3 regions of the Micromonospora sp. Mcm103 genome follow, and region 1 is predicted to be linked to each of the others. Evidence: riboswitches for the same ligand, from Rfam matches in the RefSeq annotation. Region 1 holds a riboswitch; each other region holds the start of a gene.
What was found. A riboswitch is a leader RNA that binds a small molecule or an ion and turns the genes downstream of it on or off. The one in region 1 is predicted to bind cyclic di-AMP.
Positions count from the first base shown of each region.

Region 1 (6,420 bases):
GGGCCGGACCACGAACCGGTCGCCGACCGCGAGCCGGCCGACCGGGATCCGGGTCTCCTGCCCGTCGCGCAGCACCGCCACGTCCTTGGCGCCGAGTTCGAGCAGGGCGCGCAGCGCCGACCCGGCGGTGCGCTTGGAGCGCGCCTCGAAGTACCGCCCGGCCAGGATGAACACGGTCACCCCGGCGGCGGCCTCCAGGTAGATGTTGCCGGCGCCGTCGCCGCGGGTGATGTCGAGGCTGAACGGGTGCTTCATCCCGGGCATGCCGGCGTCGCCGAGGAACAGCGCCCAGAGCGACCAGCCGAACGCGGCCAGCGTGCCGAGCGAGACGAGCGTGTCCATGGTCGCCGCGCCGTGCCGCAGGTTGATCAGCGCGGCGCGGTGGAACGGCAGCCCGCCCCAGACCACCACCGGGGCGGCGAGGGTGAGCGAGGCCCACTGCCAGTAGTCGAACTGCCAGGCCGGAACCATGGCGAGCACGATCACCGGCAGGGTGAGCGCGGCGGAGACCCAGAGCCGGGTACGCGCGGTGCGCAGCTCGTCCACCGGCTCCCCGGCCGCTGCCGCCTCCGCCTGCTCGGGCGGCGGCGGCACCACGGCGGTGTAGCCGGTCTTCTCGACGGTGGCGATCAGGTCGGCCGGCGCGATGTCGTCGGCGTACCGGACGGTGGCCTTCTCGGTGGCGTAGTTCACAGTCGCCTCGACGCCGTCCATCCGGTTGAGCTTCTTCTCGATCCGGGCGGCGCAGGACGCGCAGGTCATCCCGCCGATCGCCAGTTCGATCAGGTTCGGCGCGGTGGGCAGCGCCTTTCCCGTGGCAGTCATCGCGGCACCTCCGGCGCTCAACTGTGCCCGTGCCCCGGGGTGCCGTGTCCGGCGTCCGGGGTCGGTGCGGTGGTGGATGCCGGCGCGGCGGGCGCGGGCGCGGTCCGGTCGCCGGCCAGGACGGTGAACTCGGCGGTGTGCACCGCGTCGCCGTGCCGGAAGTCCAGGTAGAGACGGTACGCCCCGGCCGAGGGCACCTCGGCGGCGAACGTGATCGCCGGACCGGCAGGTGTGCGCCCGTCGCCGGGCGTGCCCTCCGGGTGCACGTGCAGGTACGCCAGGTCGCCCTGCCGCAGCGCCACCAGGTGCCCGTACGCCCCGAGGTAGGGCGCAAGGTCGGTGACCGGCCGCCCGTCGCGGCTGACGGAGAGCGTGAGCCGGCTGGTGCGGCCCGGCTCCGGCGTGCCGGTCAGGGTGACCGTGTAGCCGTCGACTGTGGTGCTGGTCGCCGGCGCCGGCAACGGCCGGGCGGTCAGCTCGCCGGGGACCGTGACGTCCAGGCCGAGCGTCAGCGGCTCGCCGCCTTCGGGGGTGAAGTCGGCGAACGCCCGCCAGACGCCGGGGCCGCCGAGCGGTGAGGCGACCCGCCAGGTGCCGTCGCCGGCCATCTCCGGGTGGACGTGCCGGAACCCGGACAGGTCCCGGCGGGCGACGATCAGGTGCATGCGCTTGTCGTGGGCCACCTCGAAGCGGGTGACCGGTGCGCCGTCCGGGCCGGTGATCCGGAAGGCGAACTGCCCGGCCGGGGCGTCGGCGGGCTGGAACGTGTAGCCGCGCTCGGAGACGAGCAGCCCGCCGGGCAGGTGCGCGGAGGCGCCGCCCGCCTGGCTCTCGTCACCGTGGCCGGTATCGCCGGCCCCGTGGTCGCTGCCGGTGTCGTCGTGTCGGGTCTCGGCGGCCGGGGCGACTGGATCGGCCAGGTTGCCGATCCCGTACGCCGCGCCGAACACCGCCACGAGGCCGAGCGCGAAGCCGCTGAGCTTCGTCGCCGTGTTCATGGTGTCTCCTCGGTTGTCGCGGGTCCGCCGGACCCGTCACGCACCGACGAGGTCGTAGCCGGCCTCGTCGACCGCCGCGCGGACCGCGTCCGCGTCCAGCGGGTTCTGACTGGTGACGGTGACCCGGCCGCCGGCCAGGTCGACCTGGACGTCGGTGACGCCCGGAAGTGCGCTCAGCTCGGTGCTCACCGAGTTGACGCAGTGCCCGCAGGTCATGCCGTTCACCTGGTAGGTGGTCTCCATCTCGCCCTCCGATCTGATACCCCCCAGGGGTACGTTCCGAACGTTAGCATACCCCCGAGGGGTACGCTATCCTCGGTTTCATGACCGCGCCGTCCAGCCCGACCCGGGGCTACACCGCCAGCAAGGACCAACTCCTCGCCCGGCTCCGCCGGATCGAGGGGCAGGTCCGTGGCATCGAGAAGATGGTCGAGGACGACCGTTACTGCATCGACGTGCTGACCCAGATCTCGGCCATCCAGGCGGCGCTGGACAAGGTCGGCCTGGGCCTGCTCGACGGCCACGCCCGGCACTGCATGCACGAGGGCGCCGCCGAGGGCCGGGCCGACGAGATGGCGACCGAGATGATGGCCGCCGTCGGCCGCCTGATGAAGCGCGGCTGAAGGGGGACCTCCGGCCCTCCGGGCGGGGCACATCGACCCGCGCCGACGCGCCCGGGCGGACGTACCGTCGACGTGGCGGGCAGGCCGGACCGGCGGACCCGCGGCGACGGACGGAGGGCGGCCCGATGATGTGGCAGAGCCCGATGATGGGCTGGATGTGGATCTGGTCCCTGCTGGTGCTCGGGGTGCTGGCGGGGCTCGTCTGGGCGGCCGTGCGGTGGACCGGCCCGCAGTACCTGGGCCCGACGACGGCCCGGCGCATCCTGGACGAGCGGTACGCCCGCGGCGAGATCGACGAGGACGAGTACCGGCGACGCCGGGCCGGCCTGACCTGACCCGCGCGGGGCGCGCGTCACCGGCCACGGTGTCCGGGACCGCCCGGCCGGGCTGCCTACCATGGCCGGGCGACGACCCGGACGTGGTCGACACGTCCACGCCGGCCGGGTGACCAGACCGGTCCGGCGGACCAGGCGTCGCCGCGACCGTTGGGAGAGACGTCATGGGTGCCGACCACACCCGCCCCGCACCCGCCGCGCCGCCGGGCGTACGGCGGCTGCTCGTCGCCGTGGTGGTGCCGCTGTTCGCGCTCACCGTGATCGCGGCGCTGGTGCTCTGGCCCGGGCAGGACCGGGAGCCGGTCGGCGGCGCGGACGTCCCTCGCTACCACGGCACGGTGACCCGGGTGGTCACCGAGCCCTGCCCGCCGACGCCGGAGGCCCCGGAGGGCGGCGGTGGCCCCTGCGGCACCGTGACCGTCACCGCCGAGCAGGGCCCGGACGCGGGCCGGCAGGTCGAGACGCCGATCCCGGCCGGGCCGGGCGCGCCGCGGGTCGCGGTCGGCGACGAGGTCGTCCTGGTCGAGCTGACCGACCCGGCCGACCCGGCGGTGAAGTCCTACAACATCGCCGAGCACCAGCGCGGTACACCGCTGATCTGGCTGATGGTGCTGTTCGCCGCCGCGATCGTGGCGTTCGGCAGGTGGCGCGGGCTCGCCGCGCTCGGCGGCCTGGTGGCCAGCTTCGCCATCCTGCTCGGCTTCGTGCTGCCGGGCATCGGCGCCGGCCAGCCGCCGCTGCTCGTCGCGATCGTGGGCGCCGCGTTGATCATGTTCGTGGTGCTCTACCTGACCCACGGGATCACCGCGCAGACGTCGGTCGCGGTGCTCGGCACGCTCGGCAGCCTGGTGGTCACCGGCGTGCTCGGCCTGCTCGCCACGTCCGCCACCCACCTGACCGGCTTCGGCAGCGAGGACGCCACCACGCTGTCCATGTTCCAGGGCGACGTGGACCTGCACGGACTGCTTCTGGCCGGCATCATCATCGGCTCGCTGGGCGTGCTGGACGACGTCACAGTCACCCAGGCGGCCACCGTCACCGAACTGGCGCACGCCAACCCCGGACTGTCCCGGCGGCAGCTCTACCGGGCGGCGACCCGGGTCGGCCGGGCCCACATCGCGTCCACCGTCAACACCATCGTGCTGGCGTACGCCGGCGCCTCGCTGCCGCTGCTGCTCCTGCTGGTCGCCGACTCCCGCCCGGTGAGCGAGATCCTCACCAGTGAGTTCCTCGCCCAGGAGATCGTCCGCAGCGCGGTGGCGACGCTCGGCCTGATCGCCGCCGTACCGCTGACGACCGGACTGGCCGCGATCGTGACCACCGCCGGGCGGCGCTCGCCCGGCGCGGAGCCGGCGCCCGCCGCGCCCCCGCCGCCGGCCGGACGGGACGACGCGCTGGAGGCGCTCGGCGGCGGGAAGAGTACGGAGGCCGCATGGTGACACTCCGCAGCGTCACCATCGAATTCAAACGCGACGCTGGTCACGGTGCGCCACGGCGAAATCTCGCTATTGGTCGGCTTCCGGACGTAGATCCTCACGAGTGCTGTCAGGTAACCTCGCTGCCGGTCACCGCCGAAGGCGCGCACCGGCGCCAGCGGTGCCGCCGCCCAATCGCCCACGGGCGAACCGGGGAACCAGGTACATGGGGTGAATCCGCGACAGCGGTAGGGGCCACTTCCGTCCCGAACCCGTCAGCTAACCCGGTCGGCGGCCGACGGAAGGGAACACTGTGACGGCACCCCTGCGCCGCTGGCTGACACCCGTGGTGGCCGTGCTGGCCTCGCTAGCCGTGCTGGCCGGCCCGAACCCGGCGACCGCGGCCCCCGCCGCGGCGGCCCCCGGCACCCCCTCGGGCCACGAGGAGGACGGCGATCCGCCGCTCATCACCGAGGCGATCGACTCCGCCAACCGGAACTTCCTCCAGGCCAAGGCGAAGCTCGCCAAGTCCCAGGATCGCCAGCGGCGGCTGGCGGCCGAGGTGAAGACGGCACAGGCCGAACTCGACGCGCTCAGCCCGCAGGTCAACCAGCTCGCCGCCCAGTCCTACCGGACCGGCCGGATGGGCGCGATGGCGATGCTGCTGGAGAGCAACTCCCCCGACTCGTTCGTCCGCCGGGTCAACGCCCTGGACGAGCTGAACCTCCTCAACGCGCAGCGCCTGGCCGCCATCAACGCGGTCAAGACCCGCGCCGAGCAAGCCAAGATCGCGCTCGACGCCGAGGTGCGCGAGCAGGAGAAGCAGAAGAACGCGATGGAGCGCGAGAAGGTGCAGGCCGAGCGCGCGCTGAAGCTCGTCGGCGGTCTCGGCTTCACCGGCGGCCTGGTCTCCGCCACCTCACCGGTCGCCAAGATCGCCCCCGGCCGCACCGCCGACGGCGGGTGGAAGGCCGAGTCGTGCAGCGAGGATGACCCGACCACCTCGGGCTGCGTCACGCCGCGCACGCTGCACGCGTACAAGGAGGTCCGGCGCGCGGGCTTCAAGCGCTTCGTGGGCTGCTACCGGTCCGGCGGGCCGTGGGAGCACCCCAAGGGCAAGGCGTGTGACTGGTCGCTGCAGAACAGCGGCTTCGCGCCGTGGCACAACAACGACACCCGCCGGTACGGCAACGAGGTCGCCGCGTTCCTGATCCGCAACGCCGACCGGCTGGGCATCTACTACGTCATCTGGAACCGGCAGATCTGGTTCCCGGCCACCGGCTGGCGTTCCTACAGCGGACCGTCGAACCACACCGACCACGTCCACATGTCGCTGCTCTGATCCGGACACCACGAAAAGGGGCCGCCCGAGGGCGGCCCCTTTTCGCGTCCGAATGTGTCAGCTCGCCAGCGCCGGGTCGGCGGGCGCGGCCGGGGCGGGCAGCGGGGCCGGGGACTGCGCCACGGTCCGCACCTCGCCACCGGCGAGCCGGTACGACATGCCCACCACCGTGCACCGCCCGGCGGCCACCCGCTCGGCCAGCACGGCGGACCGGGCCAGCAGCGTCTCCACCGTCTGCGCGATGTGGACGTCGATGATGCCGTCGAGGTCCTCGACGCCCTGGCGGGCGGCGCGCAGCAGGCTCGGCGAGACCGCGTCCACCACCGCGCCCAGGTGCCCGGCCGGGGCGGCACCCGTCCGGACCCCCTCCCGGGCGGCCTGGACCGCGCCGCACGAGTCGTGCCCGAGCACCACCACGAGCGGCGTGCCCAGCACGGTGACGGCGTACTCGACGCTGCCGAGCACCTCCGGCCCGGCGGTGTGCCCGGCGGTACGCACCACGAAGAGGTCACCGAGACCGCGGTCGAAGATGATCTCGGCGGCGAGCCGCGAGTCGGAGCAGCCGACGATCACCGCGAACGGGTGCTGGCCGTCGGCGACCGCCGCCCGGTGCCCGGCGTCCTGATTCGGATGCTGCGGGACGCCCGTGACGAACCGGTGGTTACCGGCACGCAGCTCGGCAAGTGCCTGTTCCGGGGTGCTCGGCGTCATGTCCCTCACCTCGTCTACCTGGGGAACCACCAGGCCGAACGGCCTCGCGACCCACGGTCACACGCCCCTCGGGGTCCGTCAAGATTCGTGATACGCATTTCATACTTTCCCGTCTCCGCTCCGCCCCGGACCGCGCCGATTCGGCAGGTGGCGGACGTGGCCATAGCATGA
Region 1 is NZ_JALJRJ010000028.1:42,100-48,519, reverse strand. It holds gene OC439_RS27215 (heavy metal translocating P-type ATPase) at 1-825, opposite strand, end outside; gene OC439_RS27210 (DUF748 domain-containing protein) at 843-1,823, opposite strand; gene OC439_RS27205 (heavy-metal-associated domain-containing protein) at 1,860-2,066, opposite strand; gene OC439_RS27200 (metal-sensitive transcriptional regulator) at 2,147-2,446, shown strand; gene OC439_RS27195 (SHOCT domain-containing protein) at 2,572-2,781, shown strand; gene OC439_RS27190 (YibE/F family protein) at 2,946-4,220, shown strand; cyclic di-AMP (ydaO/yuaA leader) riboswitch at 4,375-4,506, shown strand; gene OC439_RS27185 (coiled-coil domain-containing protein) at 4,510-5,538, shown strand; gene OC439_RS27180 (carbonic anhydrase) at 5,596-6,249, opposite strand; gene OC439_RS27175 (helix-turn-helix transcriptional regulator) at 6,417-6,420, shown strand, end outside.

Region 2 (6,420 bases), on a different contig from region 1:
CAGTGCCCGGGCGATCGAGCAGTTGGCGGTGGACCAGGAGTCACGCTGCGCGAGGAGGTCCGTCATGGCGTCGACGGTACCCCCTGGCTTAGGAAAGCAGAAGTCAGCTACCTCACAGCTGGCCGGGGAAGAATCCGTGCCGGGCCAGCGGCTCGACGATCTGGTGCTCCTCGTACGACAGGTGCGACAGCAGCGTGTCGGTGAGCAGGTCCACCGCCTCCTGGAGCTGCGTGAAGTCGCCGGGGTGCCGGACCAGCTCGACGAGCGCCCGGTCGACGCTCTCCACCACGCCGTGGATCACCACGTGCTCCTCCTCGAGGCGGTCCAGCACTGCCGCCAGCCCGGCCTCGGAGCGGCGCAGGTGAGGGAAGATCGAGGCGTCCTCCAGCCCGTGGTGCTGGGTGACCATCGTGCAGTACGCCGCGCAGTACGCCCCGAGCGTCCAGTTGTTCTGTCGCATGGTCATCTCGTTGAGGGCGGCCCGCGCCCGGCCCGGCGAGACAGTGCCCTGCTTGACCTGTTCCAGCAGATCGCGCACCTGGGCCAGCTCCTGGCGCAGGTGGTCGTGCACGTCCACCAGGTGCTGCCCGGCGGCCTGTCCGCGGGCCGGGTAGACGCGCCCGGCCGGCGGCGGCGGGGCGCTCGGGCGGGTGGACTCGTCCCAAGGGCGGCGCGCGCTCAGGCGTACCCCCGGGTCGGGGGTGGGGGTGACGCCGAGCGTGCTCGGGCCGGCGGCGGCGGTCTGCTCGTCGGCGGCCGTGCGGGTTCCGCCGGCGGGCGCGGTGCGCTCGGCGGCGACCAGCTCCCGCACGGCGGGCGCGACCTCCTGGCCGAAGATCTGGATCGCGCGCGGCTCGTCGCTGCCGAGGATGAACGTGGTGATGCCGTGCTCCAGGGTGAGCCCGGCCAGCTCCTCCACCCACTGCTCCGGCGGCCCGGCCAGGAAACCGGCCGACGAGCGGGCGAACGTGCCGGTCACGTTGAGCATGCGGCGGATCGTGGCCGGGTCGCGCCCGGCGGCCTGAGCGCCCTCGTCGACGAGCGCGTTCAGGGCGGGCAGCTCGTCGGGGCCCTTCGGCAGGTACGACAGGGACGGCAGCCAGCCGTCCGCGGCGCGGCCGACCAGGCGCAGCATGCGCGGCTTGTACGCGCCGACCCAGATGCCCACCGGGTGCGCGGGCGCCGGACCGCGCTTGGCGCCGACCACCCGGTAGTGCTCGCCGTCGACGCGGATCATGCCGCGGCGGTCGGTGTCCCAGACCTCGCGGATCACCCGGATCGCCTCGTCGAGGGCCTCGACGGCGGCGCCGGGGGACAGGCGTCGCCCGCCCGCCGCCTCGATCGCGTCCCAGAACGCGCCCGCACCGAGTCCCAGCTCGACCCGGCCGCCGGTGAGCAGGTCCAGGCTGGCGACGCTGCGGGCCAGCACCACCGGCTGGCGCAACGGCAGGTTGAGGACGTTTCCGGCCAGGCGGATACGTTCGGTCGCGGCGGCCACGTAGGACATCAGCGTCCAGGTGTCCAGGAAGCCCGGCTGGTAGGGGTGGTCCTGGAACGTGACCAGGTCCAGCCCGACCTGCTCGCAGAGCCGGGCCAGCGCCACCACCTGGTCGGGCTGCCCGGCGGCGGGGGTGATGAAGCCGCCGAAGGTCAGCTCGTGTCCGTGATCGGTCATCCGTCAAGCCCTCCCGTGATCTTGCCTGGCCCTGCCACCGTAGCGCCGCCGCCGGTCGCCCGGCCGGGTGAAGAGGGTCACAAGAAGTGGACGATCATCACAAATCGCTCCTAGCGTCGGTTTCGTTCGCAGACGCGGACACCGCAGGCCGGAAACGCCAAATCCCGCCGCCGGCCCCGGTAACCGAACCTCGTGCGGGAGCGGGGGAACCACACGTTCCACGGTGCATCGTCACCTCGGGGTGAAGCCGCCACCGGCGGCCGGGCTCCTCGGCCCGAACCCGACAGCTCACCTCGTCGGCGTGGAGGAATCCACATGGCAACTGAATACTCAGCCCGAAGCCGCCGTACCGCTCTCGGAGCGGTCCTGGCCGGCGCCGCCGTCGGCGCCGCGACCCTGTTCGGCCCGGCCGCTCCGGCCAGCGCGGGCGTCAACTGGGACGCGGTCGCGCGCTGCGAGTCCGGCGGCAACTGGAAGATCAACACCGGTAACGGCTACTACGGCGGGCTCCAGTTCTCCCGCACCACCTGGAACGGCTACGGCGGCCAGAAGTACGCCGCGCGCGCCGACCTGGCCAGCCGGTCCGAGCAGATCGCCGTCGCGGAGAAGGTGCTGCGCGGCCAGGGCATCGGCGCGTGGCCGGTCTGCGGCAAGAAGGGCGGCTCGGCCAGCACGGCGACCCGGTCCGAGCGGGCCACCACGAAGGCGGCACCGAGGAAGGCGGCGCCGAAGCGGGCCGCCGCGACGAAGGCCGCGCCGGAACGCGCCACGACGAAGGCGGCGCCGCGGCCGTCGTCCGGCGCCGGGACGTACGTCGTCCGGCGCGGGGACACGCTGTCGGAGATCGCCGTGGCGCAGCGCGTCGACGGCGGCTGGCGTGCCCTGCACGAGCGCAACCGCGCCGTGGTCGGCGACGACCCGGGCCTGATCTTCCCCGGTCAGCAGCTGCGCCTGCGCTGACCTCGTCCGAGCGCCCGGCCGGTTCGTCCCGGCCGGGCGCCCGGCCGTCCGCGACACGCCGCGTGGCCGGTGTCCGGCCTGCTCGCGGCGCCGGGACGCGACCCGGACCGGCCGGTGACGGCGATTCGTCGGAGCCGGTTGCTAGGGTCACGCATGCTCGGCTAAGACGTGAAGAAAGCGCGGATATGACCAACGACCCGTTCTCGGCGGCCGCGAGCATCGACGAGCTGCTGACCCGCACGCAGCAGGCGCTCACCGCGATGCGCTCCCGGGCCTCGGCACACGCCGACGGCGAGCCGGGCGACCTGCTGCTCGCCGAGGGCACTGCAGCCGGCGGCCGGGTCCGCGCGGTCGCCGTCCAGGGTGGCCGGCTCGATTCCGTGACGATCGACCCGGAGCTGGCCGGCGAGCCCCTCGACGTCCTCTGCGGACACCTCGTGACCGCCGCCAACGCCGCGCTGTCCGAGCTGGACGACCGGGTCAGCGCGTCGGCCCGGGCCGACGCCGACGCGCTCGCCGCCCGGCTCGGCAGCATGGGCGACCAGGCCGAGCTGTTCGGCCGCGCGATGCACGAGGCGGCCGCGCGGATCCACCGCGACCGCGGCGCTGGGTCCCGGGCCGGGCGCGCGGTCTGACCCGACCGCACACGCCCCGGCACGACGAGGCGCCGCACCCGCCCGGGGTGCCGACCACGCGCGACGCGGCACCGGCCTGACACGACGAGGCGGCCGGCCGCCGGGAGGACGACGACCGGCCGCGCTACGCCACGGTCAGCTCAGGGTGACCGCGGTGTCGTCGACGACGAAGGACGTCTGCAACGAGCTGTCCTCCACGCCGCTGAACGAGATGGTCGCCGTGGTGCCCGCCAGCGACGAGACGTCGAAGGACCGCTGCACGTAGCCGGTGGCCTTGTTCAGGTTCGAGTACGTGGCCAGCGTGGTGCTGCCCGCCTTGACGGTGAGCTTGTCGTACGCGGTGCTGGTGGTCGACTCCGCGCTGTCGATGTGCAGCCAGAAGCTCAACGTCGCCCGGCATCCGGCCGGGATCGTCACCGACTGGCTGAGCGTGTCGGTGTGCGACGAGCCGTACCCGTCCAGCCACGCCTTGTACGAGCCGCCGTGCGCGGCCTGGCCGCTGTCGGTGGTGATGACGCCGGACGAGGCGCTCCAGTTCACGTTGCCCGACTCGAAGCCCGGGTTGGCGAGCTTGTTGCCGGAGCAACCGCCCGACGGCGGGGTGGTCGTGGTGCTCGGGGTGGGCGTCGGGGTGCCGCCGGAGCAGGTCGGGTCACCGGACTGGGCCGGCACGCTCACCGCGTCCCAGGCCGCCTTGACCGTGTTGAACTCCGCGCAGCTGCCCGGGTAGAGGTTCTTCGCCGCCTGCAGCGTCCAGGTGCGGTACTTCAGGTACGACGAGGACGAGGTCTTCAGCAGCATGCCGTTGTACATGATCTTCATGGCCTTCTGGATGCCCAGGCCGGTCACGCTGCTGCCGTTGCAGGTCGAGCTGGACGGCTGCCCGTTGGTCGGGCTGCTGCCGTTGGCGAGCAGGTAGAACCAGTGGTTGCCCGGGCCGGCCGCGGCGTGCACCTCGGTCGACGGGATGCTGCTGGAGTAGCAGTTCGGGTCGCCGAGCGCCGACGGGTTGTACATGTTGCGGATCGGGCCGGAGCCGACCAGGTTGATCTTCTCGCCGACCAGGAAGTCCGGCGCGTCGTAGCTGGACGGCTCGTTGGCGAACCACTCGGTGGCCGCGCCGAACGTGTCAGCCACGAACTCCTGCGTGCCGCCGCCGGAGATGCCGCCCGGGGTGTTGTCGTCGATGCCGTGGCCGATCTCGTGCGCCACCACGTCCAGCGAGCCGATCCACTGGCCGGCGGTGTTCTTGCCGATCTGCACCTGGCTGCCGTCGTAGTAGGCGTTCTGGTCGTTGAGGCCCACCCGGATCGGCCAGTAGCCGCCGTTGCCGTTGGCGCCGTTGCGGCCCAGCCACTGGGCGAGCATCTTGTGCTCGGTCTGCGCGGAGAACAGCGCGTCCACGCAGCCGGTCTCCTTGTTCGTGGCGGTGCCGTTGCCCCACACGTCGTCGGAGCCGCTGAACGTGGTGTTGTTCGCCGCGTCCTGGCAGCTCAGGTTGGTGACGGTCGGGTCCTTCATGGTGTACGTGGAGCCCGACTGGGTGGTGTTGAGCGTGAGCGGGCTGGGCCCGTTCCAGGCGCCGGTGCCGGTGCCGCGGACGACGTGTTCCTGCTTGCGCAGGACCGCGCCGGTGCGGGCGTCGACGTCGACGGTGAGCCGGCTGGGCCCGTCCGCGCCGGTGCCGCGTACCGTGGTCTCCCAGGCCAGCGCCGGTGCGGCGCCGAGCGTGTAGACCACGAGCGTGGTGCCCTCGACCGCGTCGACGGTCTTGAGCTGGGCACGCGCCGTCTTCGCGGCGGCGGCCGGGGTCAGCGCGGGCGTGGTGGCGAGGGCGCCGATGGGCCGCTGCTGGGCGACCGAGGCGTACTTCAGGTTGCCGGCCGAGTCCGTGGCGAGCACGAAGTCGCCGCCGACCACCGGGAGGCCCTTGTAGGTGCGCTCGTAGGGCACGTACTGGGTGCCCTCGGAGGAGATGACCGGCTTCTGGACGAACGCGTCGTCGGAGCCGGCCTGCAGGTAGGCGGGGCGGTTCGCGACCAGGGCGCGGGCGGAGTCGGCGGCGGTCGCGCGGGCCTGCGCCGGGTTCGGGGCGGCGGGTCCGGGTGGCGCGGCCTGCACGGCGGCGGCGGTTCCTGCGGCGAGCAGGCCGGCCGCGGCCGCGCCGGTGAGCGCGGCGAGGCGAGGTGAGAGTTTCACGGGGGTTTGCTCCTGTTCTACAGGCGCGCCGCACGGAGCCCGGTGGGGACGGGCGGCGCGGTGGTGCGAGGCAGGGTGACGGCCGGTCACCGGAGCTGCCGGCGTGGCTCCGGGTCGACAGATCGACCGTCGCGATTCGCCGGGGGTCGGCGGCTCGCTGGTGCACAATCACACGCCGCGCGAGCCCGGAGCAATAAGTGACCTGGGCAACGACTGACAGTCGGGCGTGTCGCCGCACGCGTCGATTCAGGCAACCATGATCTTCAATAGGCCCTGATCAGGGCGAACATCGCCGACGGTGGATGGGCGCCGGTGCAAATTGCGGACGTTGCCGCTGTGTGCGAATGGCGCGCATAGACGCGAGGCCGCCGCCCCTGCGGCCGGGCGGCGGCCGAGCCGTCGCCCGGCCGCGTCAGCGCGGGCCGCGGGTCCGCGTCGGCGACACGGTGGGCAGCGGTGGCAGCGACGGCGTCAGCGTCGGCCGCGAGGTCGGCCGCCCGGTCGGCTCCGGGCTCGGGCTCGACGAGGACGGGCTGGGGCTCGGTGACTCCGACGGTGTCGGCGCGGCGGTGGTCGGCGGCGGTGGCGCGGACCGGGTCGGCTCCGGGGTCTCGCCGGGGAAAGCCGGCTGACCGAAGCGGTACTTCTCCGGGTCGAGCTTCATCGCCGCGGTGGCCCGGGTCATGAACTGCCGCCAGATCGGCGCGGCGCCGGTCGAGCCGTACACCTCGTAGCTGCCGCCCTTGGTCCGCAGCGGCTTGCCGTCGGTGGTGCCCAGCCAGACGGCCGATGCGAGCGCGCCGGTCCAGCCCACCATCCAGGTGTGCACGTTCTGCGTGGTGCTCTGCCCGGCCTGCCAGGTGCCGGTCTTGCCGGCGGAGTCCCAGCCGTTGCCCAGCTCGGCGGCCCGGACCCGGCGCAGCGTCCAGTCCAGCTGGTCGATCGCCTCCC
Region 2 is NZ_JALJRJ010000001.1:78,497-84,916, reverse strand. It holds gene OC439_RS00400 (winged helix-turn-helix transcriptional regulator) at 1-66, opposite strand, end outside; gene OC439_RS00395 (LLM class flavin-dependent oxidoreductase) at 113-1,675, opposite strand; cyclic di-AMP (ydaO/yuaA leader) riboswitch at 1,847-1,992, shown strand; gene OC439_RS00390 (LysM peptidoglycan-binding domain-containing protein) at 1,991-2,635, shown strand; gene OC439_RS00385 (YbaB/EbfC family nucleoid-associated protein) at 2,821-3,270, shown strand; gene OC439_RS00380 (M4 family metallopeptidase) at 3,406-5,469, opposite strand; gene OC439_RS00375 (transglycosylase domain-containing protein) at 5,882-6,420, opposite strand, start outside.
Region 2: it holds a riboswitch for cyclic di-AMP, as region 1 does, so the genes downstream of both, OC439_RS00390 (LysM peptidoglycan-binding domain-containing protein) here and OC439_RS27185 (coiled-coil domain-containing protein) in region 1, are expected to answer to the same signal.

Region 3 (6,420 bases), on a different contig from region 1:
GAGGACCAGCGCCGCCAGATCGCCGGTGTGCTCAAGGTGCGCGACGAGTACAACAAGCAGAAGGAGAAGCTCGACGCGCTGATCGCGCTGGAGACCAAGCAGCAGAACGATCTCGCGGCGAAGAAGAAGCAGATCGACTCGGAGATCAAGCGGCTGACCGCCATGCTGCCGGTGACCTCGATCCGCCCGGCGGGCTGCCCCAAGATCGACGGTGTGGTGAGCAGCGCCGCGCGGACCGCCATCAAGACGGCGTGCGCCCAGGTCGGTGACCCGTACGTGTGGGGCGCCACCGGCCCGAACTCGTTCGACTGCTCCGGCCTCACCCAGTACGCGTACAAGGCGGCCGGCATCTCGCTGACCCACTTCACCGGCGCGCAGTGGAACGAGGGCCGCAAGGTCTCCCGTTCCGAGGCGAGACCGGGTGACCTGGTGTTCTTCGGCTCCGACCTGCATCACGTCGGGCTCTATCTCGGTAACGGGGTGATGGTGCACGCGCCACGTACCGGTAAACCGGTCCAGGTGTCGAGCATCAGCACCCAGCCGCTCGCCGGCTTCGTCCGGGTCGCCTGACCCGAACCCCTGGCAGCGGAAAGGCCCCCGGTCCACGCGGACCGGGGGCCTTCCCGTGTGCGGTGCCGGGTCAGCGCGGCGTGCCGACCGGGGACGGCAGGACCAGCACGTCGTCCAGGTTCACGAACATGATCCGGTGACCGAACTGGACCTGCACGTAGCGGTTCTTGCCGCGGACCACGGTCCGGTCACCCGGGGCCGAACCGTCGAACGAGACCGCCCGGTAGTACTCGCCGGGCAGCACCCCGCCCACCGCGTACCGCTGGCCGGCGGCGAACGTGTACTGCAGCGGCGAGATGGTCTGGTACGGGATGGTGTCCGGGTAGGCGGCCTGCTCCGGGTAGGCCCGCCCGTACACCGGGATGGTGGCCTTGCCGGGCCGCGGGGTCACCACGAAGCCGGTGGCCCACTTGGCGGTCGGCGCGGAGGCCGGGTTGAGGAACCACGCCTTCTGGCCGAGGTACCAGATCGCCGTCCAGTCACCCTGGCGGCCGGCGAGCGCGTACGTCTGGCCGGCGGAGGCGCGGGCGCCGTGGTCGGAGATGTACATGGTGTCCGGCGTACCGTCCGGGCGCAGCCCGAGGTCGTTGACGAGCGGGGCGTCCGGGCTCGGCGCGGTCCGCAGGATCACCGCGGAGGAACCCCGCGACGGGCACGGCTCGGCCGGCGGCCGGGGCGTCGGGACACCGGGCGGCTGCTGGTTGCAGCCGGTGAACGCCGGCCGGTTGGTGGCGAAGTCCGGGTCGATGGTGACCAGGCCGGTACGGGGCGTGCCGGTGCTGCGGAACGGCGCCTTCATCAGGTCGAAGTAGTGCGACCAGTCCCAGTACGGTCCCGGGTCCCAGTGCATGCCGCCCACGTTGGCGGCGGTGATGCCGGGCACGTTGTCGTGGCCGATGATGTGCTGCCGGTCCATCGGGATGCCGAGCTTCAGCGCGAGGTGCCGCACCAGCTTGGCGGAGGTGCGGTACATCGCCTCGGTGTACCAGGTGCCCTGACCGGCGAAGCCCTCGTGCTCCAGGCCGATGGACTTGGCGTTGACGTACCAGTTGCCGGCGTGCCAGCCGACGTCCTTGGTCTTGATGTGCTGGGCGATGTAGCCGTCCACCGAGCGCAGCGTGTAGTGCCAGCCCAGGTAGTCGGCCCGCTTCACCAGGTCGACGCTCGGGCCGAAGTAGCCCTCGGTGTCGTGGATGACGATGTACTCGATCTTCTGCTGCTTCGGCCGGTCGCCCAGGTCGTGGTTGCCGTAGTCGCCCGGGTCGTCGCTGAGCTGCTCGTACGGCGCGGGGATCCACTCGCAGGCCAGCCGCACCGGGCACTCCAGCCCGTCCGGCCGCTCGGCGTTGCGCAGGCCGAGGCGGGCCAGCCGGGAACGGTCCGGCGTCGCGGCGGTGGCGGCGAGCGTGACCCGCTGGCCGTCGTCGGTGGTCCGGCTGGCGCCCTGGCCGAGCTGGTCGTAGACCTCGTCGGCGAAGGCCGCCGCGGCGTCCGAGGTGTCCGCGCCGGAGTACCGGGCCACCGCGGCGTACCAGGCCGCCGGGTCGGTGCCGGCGCCGACCGGCCCGCCCAGAGCCTTCTGGTACGACGCCAGCAGCGCCGCGCCACCGCGGATGTTCGCGGCCGGGTCGGTGCGCAGCGTGCCCGCGTCGAGCCCGGTGAGCGCGGCGGCGGCGTCGAGCGTCTGGAGCGAGGCGGGCGGCAGCGGGGTCTCCCGCTCCGGCGCGGCGGCGGTGGCCGGGTCGAGGTTCAGCGGCCGGGAGTCGTCGCCGCGCGGGTCCTCGTCCTCGTCGACGTGGGCGCTGCCCGGCATGGCGAGGATGTGCGCGGCGTCGGTCAGGTGCATCGGGCCGTAGCCGCCGCTGGTGCTCGGCTGCCCGGGGTGGGTGTCCCAGCGGGACTCCAGATAGGAGACGCCGAGCAGCACGTTCTGCGGCACGCCGTACTCGGCCGCCGCGGCGGCGTATTGTTGTTGCCTGTCGCTCGCGGGCGCGGACGTGTCCGGCGCGGCGGTCACCGGGCCGGTCGTCGCCAGCGCGGTGGCTGTCGCCACTGCGGCGGCGAGCAGTATCCGTCTGCCCGACGGCGGGGCGGAGAGGTGCATCGAACCTCCTGGACAGGGATGGGGGTCACTGCGTCTCCACCCTCACTCCGCACACCCACGGGGGTCAATACCTTTCCAGTGAGTAATCAGCCTTGAAAGAAAATTTCACCTCCGACCTGGGTGCGGCCCGTCATCGCGTACGGAGTGTCACGCCGCTGGAAGTTGCGGATCGATAACGGTGGTCCCTACTCTGGTGAATCGTCGGCCGCACGTCTCACCGTCCAACCCGGTCGGTGACGGTCCGACACCGCCGAGTCGCCTCCGGGCGAGCCGGGGAACCAGGTACCTGGGGTGAATCCGCAGCGATGCGGTAGGGCGGCTCCCTTCCCGCCCGAATCCGTCAGCTAACCCGGTAGGCGGTACGGAAGAAGGAGTACGGACGCCCGGTGGCACTCCATGCCCCGCGGCCGTCGTCGAGCCGGTCGGTCGACCGGTCCACGGCTGTGCCGCGTACCCGCTGGTCCCGCTTCACCACAGCCCTCGCCGCCCTCGTCGGCACCGCAGTCGTCCTGACCGGCGGCGCCACGGCGGCACACGCCGAACCCTCGGTCGCCGAGATCGAGGCCCAGATCGACCGCGACTGGAACAAGCTCGAACCGGTCATCGAACAGGTGAACGCCGTACGCGAGCAGCTCGCCGCGCGGCGCAAGCAGGCCGACGTGCTCGGCCGGCAGATCGCACCCCTCCAGGCCCGGGTGGACGCCGCACTCGGTCAGGTCGGCGGGCTCGCCGCCGACGCCTACAAGGGCGACAACCTCTCCACAGTGAACGCGCTGCTGGGCAGCCGCTCACCCGGTGACCTGGTCACCGGCCTGGAACTGCTCGACCGCTTCGCGCACCGCCAGCACGAGCAGGTGCGCTCCGTCGCCGCGCTGCGCGACGAGCTGGCGGCGAAGAAGAAGCCGCTGGACGAGATGATCGCCGGGCTGGCGCGTACCGAGGCCCAGCTCGCGGCGAAGAAGAAGCAGATCGACGCCGAGATCGCCAAGTTGGAGAAGCTGCGGCTCAAGGTGTACGGCAAGGGCGGCGGCGGCCCGCTGCGCCCGGCGCCGTGCCCGGCCGGCTACCCCGGCGGCCCGGCCGGTGCGGCGGTCAAGTTCGCCTGCGCCCAGATCGGCAAGATCTACGTCTGGGGCGCGGCCGGGCCGGACCACTTCGACTGCTCGGGCCTCACCATGGCGGCTTGGGCCAAGGGCGGCGTCTCGCTGCCGCACAGCGCACGCCAGCAGCACGGCGTGACGAAGCGGATCAGCCGGGCCGAGCTGCGCGCCGGTGACCTCGTCTTTTACTACGGCGACCTGCACCACGTGGCGATGTACGTGGGCGACGGCTGGGTGGTACACGCCTCCCAGTCCGGCAAGCCGATCACCATGAAGCGGGTCGACGACGGCGACATCAACAGCTACGGCCGTCCCGGCTGAGGTGTAAGGAAGGGCCCCCCTCTTAACGCCTCCGGTAGAGGAGGGGGCCCCTATTAACAACTGCGGGCGTCGTCAGCGCGTCGGCCAGGTGCGCCAGCTCTGCCAGGACCGGCTCGGCGTCGGACCGCGCTGCCCCTGGTAACGCGAGCCGTAGACGGCCGAGCCGTACGGGTGCTCGGCCGGCGAGGAGAGCCGGAAGATGCAGAGCTGCCCGATCTTCATGCCCGGCCAGAGCGTGATCGGCAGGTTCGCCACGTTCGACAGCTCCAGCGTGACGTGGCCGGAGAAGCCGGGGTCGATGAAACCTGCTGTCGAGTGCGTCAGCAGCCCCAGCCGCCCCAGGCTCGACTTGCCCTCCAGCCGGCCGGCGAGCTGGTCACCCAGCGAGATCACCTCAAGCGTGGAGGCGAGCACGAACTCGCCCGGGTGCAGCACGAACGGCTGCCCCTCCGGCACCTCCACCATCGACGTCAGGTCGTCCTGCTGCACCGACGGGTCGATGTGTGTGTAGAGGTGGTTGTTGAAGACCCGGAACAGCCGGTCCAGGCGTACGTCGATGCTCGACGGCTGCACCAGCGTGGGCTCGAAGGGCTCCAGCGCGAGCGTGCCGGCCTTGATCTCGGAGATCAGGTCGCGGTCGGAGAGCAGCATCGGAACACCATAGCGACCGGTACGGGTGACCTGCGTGTCGCACTACATCTTCGTACATGTGTTCGATAGAGTGTCCACATGGCTTCCTGGTCCGAATTCGCCGCCGACGAGCCCCGCCTCGCCGACGAGATCCGCCTCCTGATGCAGCAGTACGGGCCGGGCTTCGGCTACCTCGCCACGGTCCGCGCCGACGGTGGCCCCCGGGTCCATCCCGTGTCCCCGGTGATCACCGACGACGGCCTGTGGTGCTTCGTCATCGACTCGCCGAAGCGCCGCGACCTCGAACGCGACGGCCGCTACGCGCTGCACTCGTTCCCGCCGGAGGAGAGCGATGACGAGGCGTACATCGCCGGGCGCGCACGACCGGTGACCGACCCGGCCACTGTGACGCGGCTGGCCCGGATCGCCCGCGCGTCGCCGCAGGGCGACTGGCGGCTGTTCGAGTTCACCGTCGAGGCGGCGATGCTGACCCGGCGTGACCCGGTGGCCCAGCCCGGCGCCCCCCCGCCGCAGGTGCGGGTCTGGCTCGACCCGCGCGGAGCCGAACCGGCCCGGCGGGAGCCGGTGGCCGCGGAGGCCCGGCGCGGCCGGCACGGCTTCGACACCCGCCGTCCGGCCGCCTGACCCGGCCCACGACGAACGGTGCCGGCCCGTCCGAGGACAGGGCCGGCACCGGTACGCGGTACGACAGGTCAGGCTGCGCGGTAGGCGTTCCACGCGGTGAGCATGCGGCTCGCCTGGCCGGCGGTGAACTGGTACATGCAGGAGTCGTACGTGTAGTCCATGAAGTTGGTGATCGGGTCCTTGCCGGCGGTCGAGCAGGTGTCGCGGCCGGTCGGGCACTGGTACGCCGGGGACGCCTCGGCCGGGGTGTCGGAGACGCTGTCGCCCGAGCCGGAGCAGCCGCCCTGGAAGGTGTGGTAGAGGTTCAGCCAGTGGCCGACCTCGTGGGTGCCGGTGTCACCCTGGTTGTAGTTGGTCGCGGTGCCGCCGGGCAGCGACTCGTTCAGGACCACCACGCCGTCCATCTTGTCCAGCGTCCGCTTCGGGAACGTCGCCCAGCCCAGCAGGCTGTCGCTCAGCTCGCCGAGGTAGATGTTCAGCGTGTTCTTGCCGCCCTCACGCAGCGAGGTCTTCATCGAGCGCTCGGCGGAGGAGCCCTGCACGATCGGGTACCACGACGGGTTCGTCACCCGGTTGATCTTCGTGAGCTGGAACCCGAACGCGGTGGCGGCGCCGCCGGTCGAGCCCGCGTACGCCTGGTTCAGCACGGTGATCTGCTGGTTGATCATCGAGTCGGTGATGTTGCCGCCGGCCCGGGTGCTGTTCTCCTGGATGACGTGCACGACGACCGGGATCGTCACGGTGGCCAGCGGAGCGACGGCGCCGGTCCGGAAGCTGGCCCGCTCGCGCTGCGCGGCGGCGAGGTCGGCCTCGCGGTCACGGACCTGCTTGGCGGTCAGGTGGTTGGGGTCCAGCTTGGCGTTGCCGCCCTTCGCGACGCGAGCGTTCGCGTGCTCGTCGGCGTGGGCGTCGGCCGGCTCGGCGCAGACGCCGGCCGGGGCGGCCGAGAAGGCCGAAGCAGCGGGGACGACGCCGACGGCGGCGGTGCTGAGCAGCAGCGCGAGGGTCGACGTCGCGACACCGGCGGTACGCCGGGTCAGCAGGTTGGGA
Region 3 is NZ_JALJRJ010000004.1:102,702-109,121, reverse strand. It holds gene OC439_RS07705 (C40 family peptidase) at 1-570, shown strand, start outside; gene OC439_RS07700 (N-acetylmuramoyl-L-alanine amidase) at 641-2,674, opposite strand; cyclic di-AMP (ydaO/yuaA leader) riboswitch at 2,913-3,047, shown strand; gene OC439_RS07695 (NlpC/P60 family protein) at 3,061-4,095, shown strand; gene dcd (dCTP deaminase) at 4,168-4,746, opposite strand; gene OC439_RS07685 (pyridoxamine 5'-phosphate oxidase family protein) at 4,825-5,370, shown strand; gene OC439_RS07680 (zinc metalloprotease) at 5,439-6,420, opposite strand, start outside.
Region 3: it holds a riboswitch for cyclic di-AMP, as region 1 does, so the genes downstream of both, OC439_RS07695 (NlpC/P60 family protein) here and OC439_RS27185 (coiled-coil domain-containing protein) in region 1, are expected to answer to the same signal.